DNA from 2 places in the Streptococcus salivarius genome. Region 1 is predicted to be linked to the other one. Evidence: predicted binding sites of a transcription regulator. Region 1 holds the regulator's gene; the other holds the start of a gene.
The links. Region 1 encodes Rex, which represses fermentation and respiration genes when NADH is low (regulators of the CRP and FNR family bind a similar motif). Its sites were predicted from a motif close to TTGTGAANTANTTCACAA; they were not measured.

Region 1 (3,419 bases):
TTTCTGTTATGTATGCCAATAACGAGACCGGCCAATTGCTTCCTATCAAAGAAATTGGTGACTTGCTTGCCAATCACCCAGCTGCCTTCCACGTCGATGCCGTTCAGGTAGCAGGAAAACTTCCTATTCATCCAGAGGAACTTGGAGCCGATTTTCTCTCTATTAGTGCCCATAAATTCCATGGACCTAAAGGTGTCGGCCTGCTCTATCATAACGATTTGCATTTTGACAACCTTCTCCATGGTGGTGAGCAAGAGGAAAAACGTCGTGCCAGTACTGAAAATCTGGTCGGTATTGCAGGTATGACCGCTGCTTATAAGAATGCTAGCGAGAATTACCAAGCCAATTACCAGCATGTTGAAAAGATTCGTCAGGCCTTTCTAGATACCCTTACCGTTCCTTATGAAATTAATGGTGGAGGATCTAGTCTACCTCACGTCATCAACATCAGTTTTCCTGGTAAGGAAAATGGCCCTCTCTTAACCTTGTTAGACCTAGCTGGCTTTGCCGTCTCAACGGGTTCTGCTTGTACTGCTGGAACTGTTGACCCTAGCCACGTCATCCAGGCCCTCTATGGCAAGGATTCTGACAAGCTAAAAACAGCTATCCGCATTAGTTTATCAGAGGAAAATACTGCTGAAGAACTCCAAGCCCTAGCAGAAAAACTTAATCAAATCATAGGAGACCAACATGGCATTTGAAAAAAGCATTCATTTGACTGACTGTAAATACCGTTACACCATCAGTCCTAATGTCAAAAAATTCACCCTACGTGATACGACTTTTGTGCAAAATAAAATTGGAAACTACGAGTTGCACCGCCTTCTCGAAAAAGTGCCTAACTCAGGCGAAGGTTTCCCACTTAAAATCACTATTAACAAAGACTTGACTGGTTTCAAATTGTCAATTACAGATAAATCTGGTCTTCGTAACGTTAATATCTTTAAAAATGAAGATCATCACATCTTGCAAGAGAAATTCTATTTCTTGATGCAGAGTTTGGTTGACCGTAACGTTTTCGAACAAGAAGAAGTCTAAACTTCTTTCTTACTACATAGAAATAGCCTATCCTTGTGATAGGTTTTTTATATCGCCTCTTCTACACTATTTTGTTGCAATCTTCACAAACTTTTCTTAAAATATAAGAGAATCATACTAATTGAAGAAAGGAAAGCGATCAATGACATTTGAGAAAAACATCCCAAACGCCACTGCCAAACGTCTCTCTCTCTACTATCGTATTTTCAAGCGATTCCATCGTGAAAATATCGAGAAAGCAAGCTCTAAACAAATTGCTGAAGCGATTGGGATTGACCCTGCCACTGTTCGTCGAGACTTCTCCTACTTTGGTGAGCTAGGTCGTCGTGGCTTTGGTTATGACGTGAACAAACTAATGACATTTTTCGCTGAACTCCTTAATGACAATGCGACTACCAAGGTACTTCTCGTAGGTGTTGGGAATGTCGGGCGTGCCCTCCTCCACTACCGTTTTCAAGAGCGTAACCGCATGCAGCTGGTCATGGCTTTTGATACAGACGATAACGAACTGGTTGGAACTCAAACTGAGGACAATATTCCTATCTATGGGATTTCCCAAATTAAGGACAAGATTGCTCAAGAAGATATCAAAACAGCCATCCTGACAGTGCCATCAGTTAAGGCTCAGGAGGTGGCTGATCTTTTGGTTGATGCTGGAATTAAAGGCATCCTCTGCTTCTCTCCAGTCAACCTCAATCTTCCACGCCACGTGGTGGTCCAATACGTAGACCTGACTAGCGAATTACAAACCCTACTCTATTTCATGAAAGAAGAAGAAAAATCAAGGAGGAACAATGACTAAACCAATTATCGGAATCACAGCCAATGTAAGGCCTAATCCAGCCCATGAAGACATCAACTGGTCCTATGCCCCATCTGGCTTTGTAGAAGGAGTTCAAAGAGCCGGTGGCCTAGCAATCCTACTACCCGTATCCGATCCATCGGAAGCCAAGACCTATATCTCCATGATTGACAAGCTCATCCTTATCGGTGGGCAAAACGTTGACCCTAAATTCTACAACGAAAAGAACCATGCCAGTGAAGATGACTTCTTCCTCGAACGTGATATCTTTGAAATGGCACTTATCGAAGAAGCCACTAAGCAAAAGAAACCCATTTTTTCAATCTGTCGTGGAACTCAACTCATGAACGTCGCACTAGGTGGTAGTCTCCACCAAGACATCGAGAATCACTGGCAGGACAAGCCTTCTGATTACCTCTACCATGAGATGATTGTTGAAGAGGACAGTAAGTTGGCAGAAATTTACGGACGTGAAACCTCTATCAACTCCTTCCACCATCAAAGTATTAAACACTTGGCCTCTGACCTCCGTGTCATTGCGCGTGATCCTGAGGACAACACTGTCGAAGCCGTTGAGTCAAATACACCAGACCTTCGCTTCCTTGGTGTCCAGTGGCACCCAGAGCTTCTCCTAGACAAACGTGAAGAAGACCTCAAACTCTTTCAATACGTTGTTAACGAACTTTAAAAGCAACTGAGACTGCACTCAGTTGCTTTTCTCTTGTCTTTATCACATCGCCTCAATCTAAAGCTCAAAATCCTCCCTCTCCTCACGAAAAGAATAATAGGTCGATTTGCCAACAATCAGATGATCAAGCAGACAAATCCCCAAATCATCGCAAGACCGCTTAATCTTTTGCGTAAAATCAATATCATTTCGACTCGGATAGGCCTCACCCGATGGATGATTGTGAACCACAATCAGGGACGTTGCCATCAGATGACAAGCATAATGCAAAATCTCACGTGGCTCAGCAATCGAACGACGAACACCACCAATAAAGACCGTCTTCTGCTGAATAACACGATTCTGCGTATCCAAGTAGATAGCCACCAGATGCTCCTGAGGCTTGTCCCCAATATCCAACATCATACGACGGGCTACTTGCTGACTGGACATAATCTGCTCGGAACGAGCCAACTCGGCCTTCTCAATCCGCTTAGCCAACTCCACCATAGCCTTCAGCTCAATAGACTTCACACGCCCAATACCAGGAATCTTCTGAAGCTCATTCAAAGACAAACGAGACAAATCCGCCAAACTCGTCATCCCTTTCAAAATACGATTAGCCATAGATAAGACCGACTCAGACTTGGTCCCTGTCCGCAGCACTATCGCCAACAGCTCCTGGTCCGATAAAACCTCTGCTCCCTTCTGTAAGAGTCGCTCACGAGGCAAAAGCCCCGCCTCCTCAGATACAATACTATACATAAGAAAAAACCTCCTACTTACCTATTCGTAAGTGGGAGGGGGAAGTTAATTCAAATATTCAAAGATTCTATTATTATCATTATCCTGATAAATCTCTGTAAATGACGAACCAAATTCTTTATTTAAGTCTCTAGTTGTCAAAATATA
Region 2 (3,419 bases), 630 kb from region 1:
TGGGGTTCTGATTGGGATTTAGCGCTTTCTCGTGATGTTTTCTGGGAGAATTCCATGCATGGTGTGTTTGAGGAAAATGCAGGGGTATTTCCCAAGGTGTTTAAGAGCGAAGATGACTATTTTTCTTACTTATCTGAGACAGCCATTTTTACTGCTAAGCGTGGGGATGAAACCTACTATTTTGAACCAATACGTGCTAAAGACTATCTAAGTACGTCATCTGTCAAAGCACACTCTATTCATGGCGAAGTAGTCACTATTGAGCCAAGTGAGGAAGATTTTAAGACTCACCGTTCTTATCAATTCCAAGATTTAACGACACGAGGGACGATTGAGTTTCGCAGTGTTTGTACCCAACCTTTCTCATCAACCTTTGCACCAGCAGCCTTTCACCTTGGTCTTTTAGTCAATTTGGAAAATCTAGAAAATATTTTGAATGACGCACCTATTTTTGAAGCGTTTGACTATGATTATCCTAGAATTCGTCGTTTATATTCGAAAAAGGATATTTCTGATACAGACCTCAAAATGATTTTACCTTTGACAGAATCGCTATTGTCTTGTGCTGAGGATGGCTTAAAATCGCGTGGTTTTGGAGAAGAAGTCTACTTAGTGCCCCTTAGAGAGAGATTAGATAGGCTGAATAAGAGTTTGGTTTAATCTTTGATATAAGATATAATAGATAACTTTTGCTAAAAAATTTAAAAAAAGGCAAAAAAGTATTGACGTCAGCAAACAATAAATGGTATTATATAGTAGTTGTTTCGAAAGAGACAAGAGAAAGTTATAAAAAACTTTCAAAAAGGTATTGACACAAGTTGTCAATCTTGATATAATAACTAATGTTGTTAGCGGAAATGGCGGAATTGGCAGACGCGCAGGACTAAGGATCCTGTGACCGCTTTAGGTCGTGAGGGTTCAAGTCCCTCTTTCCGCAGAGTAACCAGTCAGATGACTGGTTTTTTTGTCTTGAATATACAATATAAGTGCACAATAAAAACTCATAAGATTTTCTAGTAAAATAGAATTGAACGAACTAGTTACGAAAGGAAATCTTATGAGCTACCATCATTTTACCATAGACGAGCGTGAAAGTATTCTCATTTACCGTACGCAAGGCCTAAATTTTTCTCAAATTGCTAAGTTACTTCATCGTCATCCGTCTAGTATTAGTCGTGAGTGGAAGCGGCATCTAAAAGAAGGAAGCTATTCTCCAAGTCATGCACAGGAGTCTTACCATAGGGCTAAATCACACTGTGGGCGGAAGCGTATGCTTGAAATAGATCACAATTTAAGCAATACCATCAAACATCTATTTCTCGATTACCAATGGTCTCCTGAAGAAATAGAAGGTCGGTTGCAATTAGAGTACGGAAAAACTGTTATTAGTTATCAAACAATCTATAGAGCCATTTACCGAGGACATTTTGAGGATAACTCATTATCTCATGGTGCTCGTGGTGTCATTCGTAAACTTCGTCATCGTGGGAAAACACGTCATACTAAAGGTCATGTTGAAAATAGAGGGAAAATATCCATTTCTCATACAATTCACGAAAGACCAGAAGAGGCTAATAATCGAACTAGAATAGGAGATTGGGAAGCCGATACTGTTGCAGGTAAAACTGGAAAAGCTTGTTTAGTTACTCTAACAGACCGTTATTCTCGTTTTCTAAAAATCAAAAAGGTAGCTGTTAAGAAAAGCAAGTTGGTAATAGAAGCTATGGTAAAACTGTTAGAACCCTTGACGAAGTATACAGTAACTCCTGATAGAGGGAAAGAATTCACCTATCATCAGAAATTGAGTGATCAATTGAACATTGAAGTCTATTTTCCTGACCCTCATGCTCCATGGCAACGAGGAACCAATGAGAACACGAATGGATTACTTAGAGAATATTTTCCAAAGGGTAGTGATCTAACATTGGTTGATGATCAGACTATTCAGCTATGGGAGAACAAACTTAATAATAGGCCACGAAAATGTCTTAACTGGAAAACACCTTATGAAGTATTCTATGGGGAGAGTATGCACTTAATTTGACAATTCAAGGTATTAAAAAATCAAAACGCTTACAAATTGTAGAAAAGCTAGTTTTTTGAGTCTAATTGTGATAGAATAAACTTGTAAACGGGTTCAAACCCAAAAAAATATAGGAGGCCTTTATAATGGCAATCGTTTCAGCAGAAAAATTTGTCCAAGCAGCTCGTGATAATGGTTACGCAGTTGGTGGATTTAACACAAACAACCTTGAGTGGACTCAAGCTATCTTGCGTGCAGCAGAAGCTAAACAAGCTCCAGTACTTATCCAAACTTCTATGGGTGCAGCTAAGTACATGGGTGGTTACAAATTGTGTAAAGTTCTCATCGAAGAATTGGTTGAATCAATGGGTATCACTGTACCAGTTGCTATTCACCTTGACCACGGTCACTACAATGATGCTTTGGAATGTATCCGTGTAGGTTACACTTCAGTTATGTTTGACGGTTCACACCTTCCAGTTGAAGAAAACCTTGAAAAAGCAGCTAAAGTTGTTGAATTTGCACACGCTAACGGTGTATCAGTTGAAGCTGAAGTTGGTACAATCGGTGGTGAAGAAGATGGTATCATCGGTGATGGTGAATTGGCACCAATCGAAGATGCTAAAGCTATGGTTGCAACTGGTATCGACTTCCTTGCAGCAGGTATCGGTAACATCCACGGTCCTTACCCAGAAAACTGGAGCGGACTTCACCTTGACCACTTGCAAAAATTGACAGAAGCTGTTCCTAACTTCCCAATCGTATTGCACGGTGGATCAGGTATTCCTGACGATCAAATCCAAGCAGCTATCAAACTTGGTGTTGCTAAAGTTAACGTTAACACTGAATGTCAAATCGCATTTGCTAACGCAACACGTAAATTTGTTGCTGAATACGAAGCAAATGAAGCAGAATACGACAAGAAGAAACTCTTCGACCCACGTAAATTCTTGAAACCAGGTTTCGAAGCTATTACAGAAGCTGTTGAAGAACGTATCGACGTATTCGGTTCAGCAAACAAAGCTTAATTAGCTTATATAAGCTTGAAAATAAAGGGTTTGTCCAATATGGACAAGCCTTTTTCTTATGTTTTGCCACAGATTTGCCACACTTTCTAAATTTCAGTCCGTTTTGATTATAGATGTAGCTTAATTAGCTTATTAAAACAAGGTCCTTTCTGGGTCTTGTTTTTTTGTACCCAAATAAATAGTTAGTATCTACCAATTAATCTGTGATTGGAAGTGAACAAATTTTAAAGAGTGGATATGGCTTTGGTTGATAGATTCTATTTCCTAACTTTTTAAGATATGCTATAATATGAATATGTTTGATAATTATATTGTACCTGTATTTTTTGGTGGTGGAGCTCTTGCTCTACTAGGTTTAGTGTTATTTG

Region 2: a site for Rex is predicted at 2,110-2,127, ahead of V471_RS02125 (class II fructose-bisphosphate aldolase). Genes of this name have one in related genera too.

Annotation. Positions count from the first base shown of each region.
Region 1 covers NZ_CP015283.1:1,061,634-1,065,052, reverse strand. Annotated here, with positions in the region: gene V471_RS05480 (cysteine desulfurase family protein) at 1-701, shown strand, start outside; gene V471_RS05475 (DUF1831 domain-containing protein) at 691-1,038, shown strand; gene V471_RS05470 (redox-sensing transcriptional repressor Rex) at 1,181-1,840, shown strand; gene V471_RS05465 (gamma-glutamyl-gamma-aminobutyrate hydrolase family protein) at 1,833-2,528, shown strand; gene radC (RadC family protein) at 2,586-3,272, opposite strand; gene V471_RS05455 (DUF7657 domain-containing protein) at 3,318-3,419, opposite strand, start outside.
Region 2 covers NZ_CP015283.1:432,795-436,213, reverse strand. Annotated here, with positions in the region: gene V471_RS02140 (gamma-glutamylcysteine synthetase) at 1-660, shown strand, start outside; tRNA gene V471_RS02135 (tRNA-Leu) at 852-937, shown strand; gene V471_RS02130 (IS30 family transposase) at 1,058-2,044, shown strand; gene V471_RS02125 (class II fructose-bisphosphate aldolase) at 2,170-3,051, shown strand; gene V471_RS02120 (hypothetical protein) at 3,341-3,419, shown strand, end outside.